Regions from separate parts of the Geodermatophilus sp. SYSU D01119 genome, predicted to be linked through region 2. Evidence: riboswitches for the same ligand, from Rfam matches in the RefSeq annotation. Region 2 holds a riboswitch; each other region holds the start of a gene.
What was found. A riboswitch is a leader RNA that binds a small molecule or an ion and turns the genes downstream of it on or off. The one in region 2 is predicted to bind cyclic di-AMP.

Region 1 (4,457 bases), on a different contig from region 2:
CGGCGGCGCGGTGCGCTGGGCGGCCGATGTCGGGGTGCCCGAGGCCGGCCGCGAGGCCGCGCAGAACCGCTACTGGCGCTCGGTCGTCTCCCGCGCCCTGCTCGCCGCCACCGGCGCCATGTCCGGCGACCCCGGCCCGGTGCAGCTCGACCTGCCGCTGCGGGACCCGCTGCTGCCCGAGGAGGAGCCCGGCCCGCTCGCGGGGCCCTGGGCCGGGCGCGACGACGGCGGGCCGTGGACCGGCGGGGCGGGCGCGCCGGCCGGCGGGGACCCGCTGCCCGACGCCCCGCGCACGCTGGTGGTCGCCGGCGACGGGCCGTCCGCTTCCGGCCGGGCCTGGGCCGACGGCGCCGCGGCCGCGGGCTGGCCGGTGGTGGCCGAGCCCAGCGGGGGCGCGTGGACCGGCGACGCCGTGCGCGGCGGGGCACTGCTGCTCGGTGCGCCGGACTGGCTGGCGGAGCACCGGCCCGCGCGGGTGGTCGTGGTCGGGCGGCCGACCCTGTCCCGGCCGGTGTCGGCGCTGCTGGCCGACCCGCGCGTGCGGGTGGAGACGGTGGTGACCGGCCCGCGCTGGCCCGACCCCGCCCGCTCCAGCACCTCGGTCACCCGAGCTGTGCCGCCGTCCGGGCCGCCGGCCGACCCCGCGTGGGCGGCCGCCTGGTGGGCCGCCGCGGGGCGGGTGGGCGCGGCCGTGGACGCGCTGCTCGACGACGCGCCCGGCCTGACCGCCGCGCGGCTGGCCCGCGACGTCGTCGCCGCGCTGCCCGCCGGCGCCCTGCTGGTGCTCGGCTCCTCGACGCCGGTGCGCGACGTCGACCGGCTCGCCGTGCCGCGCGGGGACGTGGCGGTGCTGGCCAACCGGGGCGTGGCGGGTATCGACGGGACGATCTCCACGGCGATCGGGGCGGCGCTGGTGCACGGCGGCCCCGCGGTCGCGCTCATGGGCGACCTGACCTTCCTGCACGACCTCCAGGGCCTGCTGACCGGCGAGGGCGAGGCGCGGCCGGACCTCACCGTGGTCGTCCCGGACAACGACGGCGGCGGGATCTTCGCCCAGCTCGAGCCGGGCAGGCCCGCGTACGAGCGCGACTACCGGCGGGTGTTCGGCACGCCGCACGGGCGTGACCTGGTCGCCGTCGCCCGGGCCCTGGGCTGGGAGGCCACCGCCGTGACCGCCGCGGGTGAGCTGCCGGGGGCGCTGGCGCTGGGCGGGCCGCGGGTGGTCGTCGTCCGCACCGACCAGCGCGCGGAGGCGGGCCTCGCCGTCGCCCTGCGGGAGGCGGCCTCCGGGGCGCTCGCCGGTGGCTGAGGAGGCCGTTCCCCGCGCCGTCGTCCCTCGCGCCGTCGTGGTCCGCGCCGGCCAGGGGGAGGTGGTCCCGGCGGCGGGCGTGCTGCACCGGTCGCCCTGACCGGCGCCGGCACCGGCGGCCGCCTGGGTGTCGAGGAGTTCGCCGTGCCGCCTGGCGTGGTGGGCGCGCGGCCGCACGTGCACCACGCCCACGACGAGACCTTCGTCGTCCTCGCCGGGGAGCTGACGGTGTCCACCGACGACGGCGAGGCGGTGCTGCGGCCGGGTGACCTCGCACACGCGCCGCGCGGGGCGCTGCACGGGTTCCGCGACGGGGGCGCGGTGGAGGTCCGGGCGCTGTGTCCCTACACACCCCCGGGCTACGAGCAGTACTCCCGGGACGTGCCCGCCGCGGCGGGGGCCGGGGTCGAGGTCACCGACGACCTGCTGCGTGAGCTGCGCGCTCGTCACGCGACGGAGGCGCTGACCGATCGCTCGCGCCCGGGTACACGACGGATGACCGACACGCCGGACGCCGTCCACTGTGAGTGTCAACACGACGACAGTTACCAAAGCGGTATGTAACGTTTCGGTCGCGCTCAGCAAACAGGAGCGCGGCGCCCGGTCCGCCAAACCCTGCCCACCGGTCGCTCACGTCAACTCCCAGGGCAGGGGTGGGGGACCCACTTCCGGCGCGTGACGGCCTACGGGGGCCTGACCTGAACGCGTCTCCGGGGTGAAGCCGCGTCCCGCGGCCGGGCACCGATCGCCCGAACCCGACAGCTCACCTCGCCGGCGGTGATCGGGAGATCATCACCATGTCCAAGCACCGCGCACCCCGTTACGTCCGCACCAAGAAGGTCATCGCCAAGGCCCCTGTCGCCGCCGGCGCCACCGTCGTCGGTCTGGGCGTCCTCAGTTCGCCCGCCTCCGCCTCCACCGGCCACGACTGGTCCGGTGTCGCCCAGTGCGAGTCGAGCGGCAACTGGTCGATCAACACCGGCAACGGCTACTACGGCGGCCTGCAGTTCAGCCAGTCCACCTGGGCCGCGTTCGGCGGCACCGAGCTCGCCCCGCGCGCCGACCTCGCCACCCCGGCCCAGCAGGTCGAGATCGCCGAGGCGGTCCTCGCCGGGCAGGGCATCGGCGCCTGGCCGTCCTGCGGGAAGTACCTGGCCGACGGCACCACCGCGGCCGCCGCCGAGGCGCCCGCCGCCCCGGCCGCGCCCGCCGCCCCGGCTGCGCCCGCCGCCGAGGCCCCGGCGCCGGAGGCTGCCCCCGTGCCGGAGGCCGCCCCCGCGCCGGAGGCCGCCACCGCCGCGCCTGCCGAGGCCGCGCCTGCCGAGGCCGCGCCGGCCGAGGCTGCCTCGGTCGAGGCCGACACCGAGGACTACACCGTCCGCTGGGGCGACACCGTCGCCGAGATCGCCGCCGCCCACGCCCAGAGCTGGCGGGAACTGTACGAGCGCAACGTCGACGTCATCGGCAGCAACCCGAACCTGATCTTCCCGGGTCAGGTGTTCGCGGTGAGCGGGGCGGCCCCGGCCGCCGCGCCCGCCGCCCCCGCCGCCGAGGCGCCGGCCGAGACCCCCGCCCAGAGCCCCGCCCCGGCCGAGGCCCCCGCCGGTGGCTCGAACGCCGGGGAGTCCGCGCCCGCCGGCGAGGTCGCCCCGCTCGCCGAGGCCGCCCCCGAGGTCGCCGCGGCGCCCGCCCCGGTCGCCGCCGTCGCCACCATCACCAACAGCTCCGGGCCGATCCACGCCGCGGTGCAGGCGGCCGCGAACGCCGTCGTCAGCGCCGTCCCCGGCGCCGGCGACATCACCCTCGGCGGCACCCGGCCCAGCGCCGTCGACCCCGACGGCCACCCCTCGGGCAAGGCCCTGGACTACATGGTCATGAGCGACGCCGCCCTCGGCGACGCCATCGCGCAGTACCACGTGGACCACTGGGACGAGCTCGGCGTCGAGTACGTCATCTGGGAGCAGCGCATCCTCACCTCGCCCGACGGCGCGTGGCGTGCCATGGAGGACCGCGGTGGCGTCACCGCGAACCACTTCGACCACGTGCACGTGAACTACGTCGGCTGACGACAGCCCGACACGAGGACCCCGGCCGCCCGCGGCCGGGGTCCTCGTCGTACCGGGGCGGGCTCAGGACAGCGACGCCCAGTACGCGAGGTGGGCGCGGTGGAGCCAGCCGTCGACCCAGGCCCGGTCGGGCAGCGGCGGCACCGCCGGGCTGTCGCGCAGCGCCACCAGCCGCGCCTCGGCGTCGTCGACCGCCGCGACCACCTCGGCCAGCGGCACCTCGCCGCGGCGGACCCGCCGCAGGTACGCGCGGTCGGGCTCGGGCACCGGCAGCGTGATCCGGCCGGTGCGCAGCAGCTCGACGCCCTGCAGCCCGAGCCGCAGCGCGTGCGTCGCGAACTTCACGTCGAACCCGTGCGCGTCCACGAGCTCCGCCCGGCCGGGGCGGGCGCCGGTCATCGCCGCCCGCTGGGCGCGCAGGTAGCCGAGGAAGCGGTCGGCCGCGAGGCGCGAGACGAACCGGTCGGCGTGCGCCACCAGCTCCGCCCCGGTCTCCGTGCGGACCACGACCTCCTCGTCCGGCACGAACAGCAGGAGCAGGACCGTCGGGTTGCCGCCCAGCGCCAGGCGCGCCCACTTCCGCGCCGAGTAGACGACGACGTCGAGGTCACCGGCGCCCGAGCGGTTGGCCAGCCCGCCGGGCCGGTCCCAGGCGGTGTGCCGGTGGTACTGCTCGAACGGCACGGTCGCCGTCGTCGACAGCCCCGCCGGCACCCGGCCGGTGCCGGTCACGAACTCCGGCGGCTCGAGGCAGATGCCCATCTCGTCGCGGTCGTCCTGGCCGGCCACCGAGGTGCCGTGGACGCCGGACCCGACCTGGGCACGCAGGACCGTCCCCCGCTCGGCGATCGCGCGGGCCTCCGCGGAGGCGTGCGGGTGGTCGAACGGGGGAGGCAGGGAGCGGTCGCCGGGAACGGTCGGGACGGGACGCACCGGGCCACCCAACCAGGGCCGATGGCCCCTGCCGACCGGATTCCCCGGCGCTCAGCCCGGACGCCGCCACACCAGCCCGTAGCGCCAGAACAGCAGGCGGCGGACGCGCACGCCCGGCAGGACCGCCCGGGCCCGTGCCCGCACCTCCC
Region 2 (4,457 bases):
AGCGCGTTGTCCAGGATGTAGCGGCGCACCTCGTCGGAGTCGGGCCCCGACAGGTTCACCGACTCGCCCCAGGTGTTCGCGCCGCCCTCGCTGAAGACCGGCATGAACAGCGGCAGGTAGTTCCCGGACGGCCCGAGGTGGTTGTAGACGACGTCCTGGATGACGCCGAGGCCGCGCTGGTGGCAGGCGTCGACGAAGCGCTGGTAGGCGGCCGGGCCGCCGTAGCTCTCCTGCACCGCGTACCAGAGCACGCCGTCGTAGCCCCAGTTGTGGGCGCCGTCGAAGGTGTTCACCGGCAGCAGCTCGACGAAGTCGACGCCGAGGTCGACGAGGTGGCCGAGCCGGTCGATCGCCGAGTCGAGGGTGCCCTCGGGGGTGAAGGTGCCGACGTGCATCTCGTAGACGACGCCGCCGGCCAGCGGGCGCCCGGTCCACGCGGTGTCGCCCCAGGCGTACGCGGACGGGTCGAACCGGCGGGAGAGGCCGTGCACGCCGGCGGGCTGCCGCCGCGCGCGCGGGTCGGGTCGCGGCGTGTCGTCGTCGCCGAGCAGGAAGCCGTAGTCGGCGTCGGGGCCGGCCTCGACCTCCGCGCGCCACCAGCCGCGCTCGTCGCGGCGCATGTCGTGCACGGCGTCGTCGACCTGCACGCGCACCCGCTCGGGCACGGGCGCCCAGACGGCGAACTCGACGGGTGCGGACATGCGGGGACCTCCAGGGGGCGTGCGGGGTGACCGGACCGTCTTGCCCGCGCTGCGGCCCGCCAATCACTGCGCTGCGGCCCGCCGATCACTGCGCTGCCGCCCGCCGATCACTGCGCCGCGGCCGGCCGACCACTGCGCCGCGGCCGGCTGGCGGGCCACTGCGCTGCGCCCGGGGTTGCCACCAGGTGCGGCGGCCGGGGGAGCCCCGGCCGCCGCACGCGGGTCACGGCAGCTGCAGCACCTGGCCGACCGAGATCCGGTTCGGGTTCGGCACCGCGTCGCGGTTGGCCGCCCACAGCGCCCGCCAGCCGCCGTCGACGCCCTCGGCGCGGGCGATCTTGGCCAGCGTGTCGCCGCGGACGACGGTGTGCGTGTCGCCGGAGGCGGCGGGCGCGGCGGCCGGGGCGGCAGCGGGGGCCGGGGCCGGTGCCGCGGCCGGGGACCCCGCCTCGGGCGCCGACGGGTCCAGGCCCTCGCCGCAGGTGGGCCAGGCGCCCGGGCCCTGGACGTCGAGCGTGCGCTCGGCGACGGCGATCTGCTGCGCCTTGGTGGCCAGGTCGGCGCGCGGCGCGTAGGCGGTGCCACCGAAGGCGGCCCAGGTGCTCTGGCTGAACTGCAGCCCGCCGTAGTAGCCGTTCCCGGTGTTGATCGACCAGTTGCCGCTGGACTCGCACTGGGCGACGGCGTCCCAGTCGTTGGGGGCGGCGGCCGAGGCGGGGCCGGCGGCGACGCCGAGGGCGACCGCCGCGACGCCGGTCGTCACGAGGGCACGGCGGATCAGGGAGGTGGACGTGCGCATGGGGGATCTCCGATCCACCGCCTGCGAGGTGAGCTGTCGGGTTCGGAGCGATCGGTGCCCCGGCCGCACGACGTGCGGCTTCACCCCGAGGCGCTGCGTCCGGTCCCCCCGTGACCACGGTGCAGGCGCCGAGATGGGTCCCCCACCCCCGTCCTGGCTGTGCAGAGGAACGGAGCCCGGCGGACGGGGTTCGGCGGACCGGCTCCGGCACGTGGCCGTTCTGGACCCGCGTGCGCAGCCAAGGTAACGAACGGGTCACGCCGTGGCTCGTCCGCCCCACGCGTCACGGGCGTGTCGGGAGGGGCGCCTCGTCGGCCACGGGGAGGAGCCGCAGGTCACGCAGGGGCCGGGCGACCGCCCGGTCCCCGCGTGACCTCCGTCTCAGTCGCGGACGAGCAGCGCCACCGGCAGCCGGGCGAGCAGCTCGCCCACCGGCGTCCCGCCGGCGTCGGAGACCACCCGGGTGCCGGTCAGGACGTCCCGCCAGGCTCCGGTGGGCAGCGCCAGCGCGGTGTCGCCCCAGCCGGACGCCGCCAGCGCCACGGGCAGCCGCGTCGCCACCGTCACCGCGCCGCCCTGCTCCCCGGACCCGCGGTCGAAGGCGACGACGTGCTGCGCGGCGGACCCGGTCACCTGCACGGGCGTGTAGCCGGTGAACAGTTCCGGGCGGTCCCGGCGCAGCCGCAGCGCCCGCGAGGTGACCAGCAACTTGGCCGCGCCGGTCGCGTCGACCCCGGGCACCTCACCGCCGTCGAGCCGGGCCAGCAGTGCGCGCCGCTCGTCGTAGTCGACCGGGCGGCGGTTGTCCGGGTCGACCAGCGAGTGGTCCCACAGCTCGGTGCCCTGGTAGACGTCGGGGACGCCGGGCATCGTCAGCTGCAGCAGCTTCTGCGCCAGCCCGTTCGACCGCCCCGCCGCCGCGATCCGCTCGACGAACGCCTCGATCTCGCCGTGCGTCGTCGCGTCGTCGAAGGCGGCGTCGACCATCGCGTGCAGCGCGGCCTCGAACTCCTCGTCGACGTCGGTCCACGTCGTCGACAGCCCGGCCTCCCGGGCCGCCTTCTCCGCGTAGGCGTGCGCCCGCTCGCGGGACAGCGGCCAGGCGCCGACCAGGTTCTGCCACACCAGGTGCGCCAGCGGCCGGTCGGGCAGCGGGTGGCGCGACAGCCAGCCGCGCACCAGGTCGGCCCACTCGGTGGGCACCTCGGCGAGGACGGCCAGGCGGGCCCGGGTGTCCTCGCTGCGCTTGGTGTCGTGCGTGGTCAGCGTGGTCATCGACTCGGGCTTGCGCGCGAGCCGCCGCGCCTGCGCCTCGTGCCACTCCTCGACGGTGCTGCCGAACCGGGCCGGGTCCCCGCCCACCTCGTTGAGGACCACGAAGCGCGCCCACCGGTAGTAGGCGCTGTCCTCGACGCCCTTGGCCATCACCGGGCCGCTGGTCTGCTCGAAGCGGGTGGCCGCCTCGGTGCCGGCCTGCGCCAGCACCGGGTGCAGCGCGTCGACCGCGGCGACCAGGTCGGGCCGGCGGTCGCGGACGGCGGCCACCGCGGCGTCGAGGTGCTCGCGGCCGTCGGGCAGGTAGCTGCGGTAGACCGAGAAGGTGGCCAGCAGCTCGGCCAGCGCCTCCTTCTCCGTCTCCACGTCAACGCCCGGCAGCTCGCCGATCACCCGCACCAGCCGGGCCACCTCCGAGCCGAGGATCCCGTCGGTCACCTCGCGCTTGCAGTCGTGCACCAGCTGCGCGTAGTCGACCTCCCGGCCGGACAGCTCGGTGTCCAGCGCGGTCAGGCCCGCCTCGCCCGCCGGGTCGACGAGGACGTCGTCGACCTCGGCGAGCGCGTCGTAGCCGGTGGTGCCGGCGGTGCGCCAGCTGTCGGGCAGGTCCTCACCGGGCTCGAGGATCTTCTCGACCACCGTCCAGCGCCCGCCGGAGGCCTCGGCCAGCCGGTCGAGGTAGCCCTTCGGGTCGGCGAGGCCGTCGGGGTGGTCGATCCGCAGCCCGTCGACGGCGCCGTCCTCGACGAGCCGCAGCACCAGCTCGTGGGTGGCCCGGAAGACCTCCGAGTCCTCCACGCGCAGCCCGGCGAGGGTGTTGATGGCGAAGAACCGCCGGTAGTTGAGGTCGGCGTCCGCGCGCCGCCAGTCGACCAGCTCGTAGTGCTGCCGGTCGTGCACCTCCTGCGGCGTCCCCTCGCCGGTGCCGGGCGCGAGGGGGAAGCGGTTGTCGTAGTAGCGGAGCTCGCCGTCCACCACCTCGAGCTTCTCGACGTCGTCGGCCGAGCCCAGGACCGGGATGCGGACGCGCCCGCCGCCGAAGTCCCAGTCGACGTCGAACGCCGACGCGTGCGCGCTGTCGCGGCCGTGCTGGAGCACGTCCCACCACCAGGGCGCCTCGGCCGGGTCGGCCACGCCCATGTGGTTGGGCACGAGGTCGAGCACCAGGCCCAGCCCGTGCTCGTGCAGCGCCGCCACGAGCCGGTCGAAGCCCTCCTGCCCGCCGCGCGACTCGTCGACGTGCGCGTGGTCGACGGTGTCGTAGCCGTGCGTGCTGCCCGCCGCCGAGCGCAGCAGCGGGGAGGTGTACGCGTGGCTCACGCCGAGGTCGGCCAGGTAGCCGGCCACCGCCGCGGCGTCGTCGAGGGTGAACCCGGCGGTCACCTGCAGCCGGTAGGTCGCCGCCGGGACGCCCCGGCGGCGCTCGGTCGCCTCGCTCACGGCGCGGCCTGCAGCACGACGGTGGCGCGCGCCTCGACCCGGACGGTGTCGCCGGCCTTGACCTGCACCGGCTCGACGGCGCCCAGCTCCGCGGTGTCGACGACGACCGTCCAGCCCTCGGCGTACTCGCCCGGCGGCACGGTGAACTCGATCGGCTCGTGGTGGGCGTTGAACGCGAGGTAGAAGCAGTCGTCGACGACGTCCTCGCCGCGCTCGTCGGTCTCCCGGATGCCGTGGCCGTT
Region 3 (4,457 bases), on a different contig from region 2:
AGGACCTGCGCGACAGCGACCCGGTCGCCGCGCTGACACTGCTCGGCGGGCTGGCGGCCGACGTGCTCGGCGCGCTGCCCGCGGGCACCCGCGTGGTCGGGGCGGGGCTGGCGCTGCCGGGCCTGGTCGACGCCGGCCGCGGACTGCTCCTGCGCGCGCCGAACCTGGGCTGGTCGCGGGTGTGCCCCGCGGAGGTGCTGGCCGGCGCGCTGCCCGCGGACCTGGCGCCCGCGCTCGGCAACGAGGCCGACCTGGCCGCGCGCAGCGTCGCCGAGGACGCGCCGGGACGGCCCGGGCCGCACCGCGACTTCGTCTACCTCTCGGGTCAGATCGGCATCGGTGGCGCCGCGGTGCTCGGCGGGCGGGTGATGACCGGCAGCTCGGGCTGGGCGGGCGAGATCGGCCACGTCTGCGTCGACCCGGACGGCCCGGCCTGCCCGTGCGGATCGACCGGCTGCCTGGAGCGCTACGCCGGCCGGCTGGCGCTGCTCGCCGCGGCCGGGGTGCCCGCCGACGCCGGCCCCGACGAGCTGCGCACCCGTGCCGAGGCCGGCGACCCGGCCGCGCGGGCGGCGCTCGACGGCGCGGCGTGGGCGCTCGGCGTGGCGCTGGCCGGCGTGGTCAACGTGCTCGACATCCCGACCGTCGTCCTCGGCGGCCACCTGGCCGAGCTCACCGGCCTGCTGCGGCCGCAACTCGAGGACCACCTGGCCCGCCGGGTGCTGTCGGCCCGCTGGCGGCGGCCGGTGGTCGACTCCGGGAGCGCGGCGCCGGCCGCGGGCGCGACGGGAGCGGCGCTCCGGGCCCTCGACGCGGTGCTCGAGGACCCGGTGCGCTGGCTGCCGGCCTGAGCGGACCGGGTCCGGGGCTCAGCCCTGGTAGTTGACGTGCACGTGGTCGTAGTGGTTGGCGGTCACGCCACCGCGGTCCTCCATGCGCGACCACGACCCGCCCGGTGAGGACAGCATCCGCTGCTCCCAGATGAGGTAGTCGACGCCGAGCTCGGCCCAGTGGTCGATGTGGTACTGCACGATCGCGTCGCCGAGGGCGGCGTCGGACATGACCATGTAGTCCAGGGCCAGGCCCGACGGGTGCCCGCCCGGATCCGCGGCGCTGGCCCGGGTGCCGCCCAGGGTGATCGAGGCGGCGCCGGGGACGTTGCTCACCACGGCGTCGGCGGCAGCCTGCACCACCGGCTTCACCGGGCCGGAGGTGTTGCTGATCCGGGCCACGCGCGAGGCCGTCGTCCCCGACGAGGACGAGGACGAGGACGCCGACGACGAGGACGACGACGACGAGGACGACGACGCGGCGGTGGACTCCTGCTCGGCCTCCGCCGCGGCGGCGGCCTCGGCGGCCGCGGCCTCGGCGGCGGCCGCCGCCTCGGCGGCCACGCGCGCGGCCTCGGCCTCGGCGGCGAGGCGGGCGGCCTCGGCGGCCTGCGCGTCGCGGACGGCCTGGTCGGCGCCGGCCTGCGCCTGCTGGGCGGCGGTCTCGGCGGCCTCGCGGCTGCCGCGGCTGGCGGCGACCTGGCCGAGCGCCTCGATGTCCTGGGGCTGCACGGTCTCCGGCTCGGCGGCGGGCCCCGTGGCGGCCGACAGGCCCAGGGCCGCGGCCACGCTGACCGACCCCGACGTGCCGGCCTGCGCCTCGGCCGCCGGGTCGGGGGTGAGCAGCAGGTTGGCGGCCAGGGCGCCGGCGGCGGCGACGCCGAGCAGCAGCCCGGGACGGCGGACGGCGGAGCGGCGGGCGGCCGGGCGGGCGGTGCGGGCGGTCCGGGCGCTGCGGCGGGCAGCGCGCGGCGCGGCGGGGACGGTGATCTCCGCGGTGGGGGCGGCCGGCTCCGGCGTGCGGATCTCGGCGGTGGGGGCGTCCATGCGGGGCTGTGCTCCAGGGGTGCGGCCACGCGGCCCGGTGACGGGCACGGCGTGGCGGATGTGCGTGGCGGCTCCGGCGGTCCGCGGGACGCGGTCGGCCGGCGACCGGCGTCCGGGCGGGCCGGGCGGTCGCGGGACCGGCGTCGGGGACGGCCGGGGCGGTCAGATCCGGGGGCGCACCCCGGTGCGGCGGAGCCGGCGCGGGGGTGGTGCGGTGGTGCTGAGGGCGCGCGCCATCCGGCGGCTCTCCGTTCTCCCGATGGCCGCCTACCGGGTCAGCTGACGGGTTCGGGCGGGAAGCAGCCCTACCCGCGCACCGGACGGCGTCCGGCCGCGCGGGATTCACCCCAGTGGTGCGGTGGGTCCCCGGCTCGCCCCGGAGGGCGACTCGGCGGCATCCGCCCGGACTCCCCGGGCGGGGACGTGACGACCGGTCGGACGGCGCCACGGTAGACGTCGTTATCGGTCCGTGACAATCGCGCGCCCGCCGGGCGTGACGAGTGTCGCGCGCGTCGTCGGCGTGTCGCGCGGTTTCCCGCGGGCTCAGCCCTCGTCGGGCTCGTCCTCGTCGGGCTCGTCCTCGTCGGGCTCGTCCTCGTCGGGCTCGTCCTCGTCGGGCTCGTCCTCGTCGGGCTCGTCCTCGCCACCGGAGGCGCCGCCCGAGCCACCCTCGTCCTCGCCGGGCTCGTTCTCGTCCGGCTGGTTCTCGTCCGGCTCGTCCCCGCCGCCGGAGCCGCCGCCCGAGCCACCCTCGTCCTCGGTCTGCTCGACGCCGTTCCCGCCGCCCTCCCCGTCGCCCCCGCCGCAGGCGGTCGTGACGGGGACGACGACCGCGAGGACCAGTCCCACCAGGGCCGCGCGGCGGCGCGCGATCCCTCGGCGCTGCAGCGACACGGGTTCCTCCTCGTTCAGCCCAGCAGGCGGCGCAGGCAGTCGGCCTGGGTGCGCACCGACCAGAAGGCCAGCCGGGCGGGCAGCGCGACGGCGGCGCGGGCCACCCGGACGCCGAAGGCGAGCAGGTCGGCGTACTCGGCCGGGCGGGGCGCCGCCGGAGGCGGAGGCGCAGGCGCGGGCGCCGGCTCGGGGTCGTCGTCCCCGGGCGTGTCGTCCCCGGGCTCGTCGTCCCCGGGGTCGGCGGCGTCGGCGGCAGGCGCCTCGGCGCGCCCGGTGGTCGGCTCGGCCGCGGGCGGGGTCTCGGGCACCAGCAGGTCGAACGCGGTGCGCCGGCGCGGGTCGCGCAGCGAGGCGAAGGACGGGATCTCCGGCGAGGCCGGGCCGCCGTCGTCCTCGGTCGGGAGCGGCAACTGCGCCGGCGGCTCGGGCACGACCCGGCGGATGGCGCTCACCAGCCCCGGCCCGAGGCCCGGCACGGCGGCGAGCTCGCGTCGGGAGAGGCCGGCGAGCGCGGCGACGTCGGTGATGCCGGCGCGGGTCAGCGCGGTCACCGCCCGGGTGGGCAGGTCCAGCGTCGCGATCGTCCCTGCCGGCGCGTCCGGCGACCTGGTCGGCATGGCGGAGGACCCTAGTCGGCGCCGGTCAGCCGGCCGCACCGGCGTCCGGGGCGGACGGGACCGCCGACGGCGGCCCGGACGGGCCCGACGACGGCGCGGACGACGACGCCGACGACCCCGGCGACGTCGGCGCGGGGGCCTCCGGCTCCGACGGCGACGGCCCGACCGGGTCCGACGGCGCCGGGTCCGACGGCACCGGCTCAGACGGCACCGGCTCCGACGGCACCGGGTCCGACGGCACCGGGTCCGACGGCGCCGGCCCGGTCTCCACCGGCTCGGACGGCGCGGCACCGGACCCCTCGGGCGCCGGGTCCTCCGGCGCGGACACCCCGGCCCCCGGCAGCGGGGCCGCGGACCCGGCCGGCTGCGACGGGGCGGGACCGGACGGCGTGGTCCCCGACGGAGCGGCCGGCGCGGGCCCCGACGCGTCGCCGGGAGCGGCGGTGTCCGACGGCGCGGGCGCCTGCTCCCCGGCCGGGGCGGTCTCCTCCGCGGGCGCCTGCCCGGCCGGGGACGCGGCGGGCGGCGCGACCGCGACCGACAGGGTGACCGTGTCGCCGGCCCGCAGCGGCACGCCGACGGGGTCGAGCGCCGCGACGGTGCCCGGCTCGACCGCCGTCGTCTCCTCGGTCTCGCGGGCGACGGTGAGGCCGAGGGCGGTGAGGTCGGCGGCGACCTCCTCGACCGGCCGGCCCACGTGCTCGCCGGCGGTCAGCACCACCGACGACGCCGCGGCGGCGCTCCCGCCGGAGGGCGCGGACGTCTCCGCGGCCTGCGCCGGGGCCTGCCCGCCGGAGCCGCTGGGCCACAGCACCACGGCCAGCAGGCCGGCCAGCACGAGCGCCAGCACCGGGACGAGCAGCAGGGCGCGGGAGCGCCGGGAGGATGCCTGCGCCGTGTCGTCGCCCCCGTCGTCCCCGTCGCCCACCGGCCGGAGGCCGGGGACCGGGCTGGTCGGCGGCCCCGTCCGCACGGCGGTCGCCCCGGCGGTCCCCTCGATGGTCTCCTGCACCGCGGTGAGGAACGCGTCGGCGTCCGGCGGCCGCTCGGCCGGGTCCTTGACCAGGGC

Region 1: it holds a riboswitch for cyclic di-AMP, as region 2 does, so the genes downstream of both, ACI79X_RS09465 (transglycosylase family protein) here and ACI79X_RS19855 (transglycosylase family protein) in region 2, are expected to answer to the same signal.
Region 3: it holds a riboswitch for cyclic di-AMP, as region 2 does, so the genes downstream of both, ACI79X_RS02970 (hypothetical protein) here and ACI79X_RS19855 (transglycosylase family protein) in region 2, are expected to answer to the same signal.

What each region holds. Positions count from the first base shown of each region.
Region 1 covers NZ_JBJGYL010000009.1:115,120-119,576, reverse strand. Annotated here, with positions in the region: gene menD (2-succinyl-5-enolpyruvyl-6-hydroxy-3-cyclohexene-1-carboxylic-acid synthase) at 1-1,309, shown strand, start outside; gene ACI79X_RS09470 (cupin domain-containing protein) at 1,454-1,873, shown strand; cyclic di-AMP (ydaO/yuaA leader) riboswitch at 1,933-2,102, shown strand; gene ACI79X_RS09465 (transglycosylase family protein) at 2,107-3,375, shown strand; gene ACI79X_RS09460 (nucleotidyltransferase domain-containing protein) at 3,439-4,308, opposite strand; gene ACI79X_RS09455 (methyltransferase domain-containing protein) at 4,360-4,457, opposite strand, start outside.
Region 2 covers NZ_JBJGYL010000031.1:7,025-11,481, reverse strand. Annotated here, with positions in the region: gene treZ (malto-oligosyltrehalose trehalohydrolase) at 1-701, opposite strand, end outside; gene ACI79X_RS19855 (transglycosylase family protein) at 925-1,500, opposite strand; cyclic di-AMP (ydaO/yuaA leader) riboswitch at 1,504-1,638, opposite strand; gene treY (malto-oligosyltrehalose synthase) at 1,882-4,215, opposite strand; gene glgX (glycogen debranching protein GlgX) at 4,212-4,457, opposite strand, start outside.
Region 3 covers NZ_JBJGYL010000003.1:57,460-61,916, reverse strand. Annotated here, with positions in the region: gene ACI79X_RS02975 (ROK family transcriptional regulator) at 1-851, shown strand, start outside; gene ACI79X_RS02970 (hypothetical protein) at 870-1,877, opposite strand; cyclic di-AMP (ydaO/yuaA leader) riboswitch at 2,126-2,281, opposite strand; gene ACI79X_RS02965 (hypothetical protein) at 2,421-2,771, opposite strand; gene ACI79X_RS02960 (DNA-directed RNA polymerase subunit alpha C-terminal domain-containing protein) at 2,786-3,388, opposite strand; gene ACI79X_RS02955 (protein kinase domain-containing protein) at 3,414-4,457, opposite strand, start outside.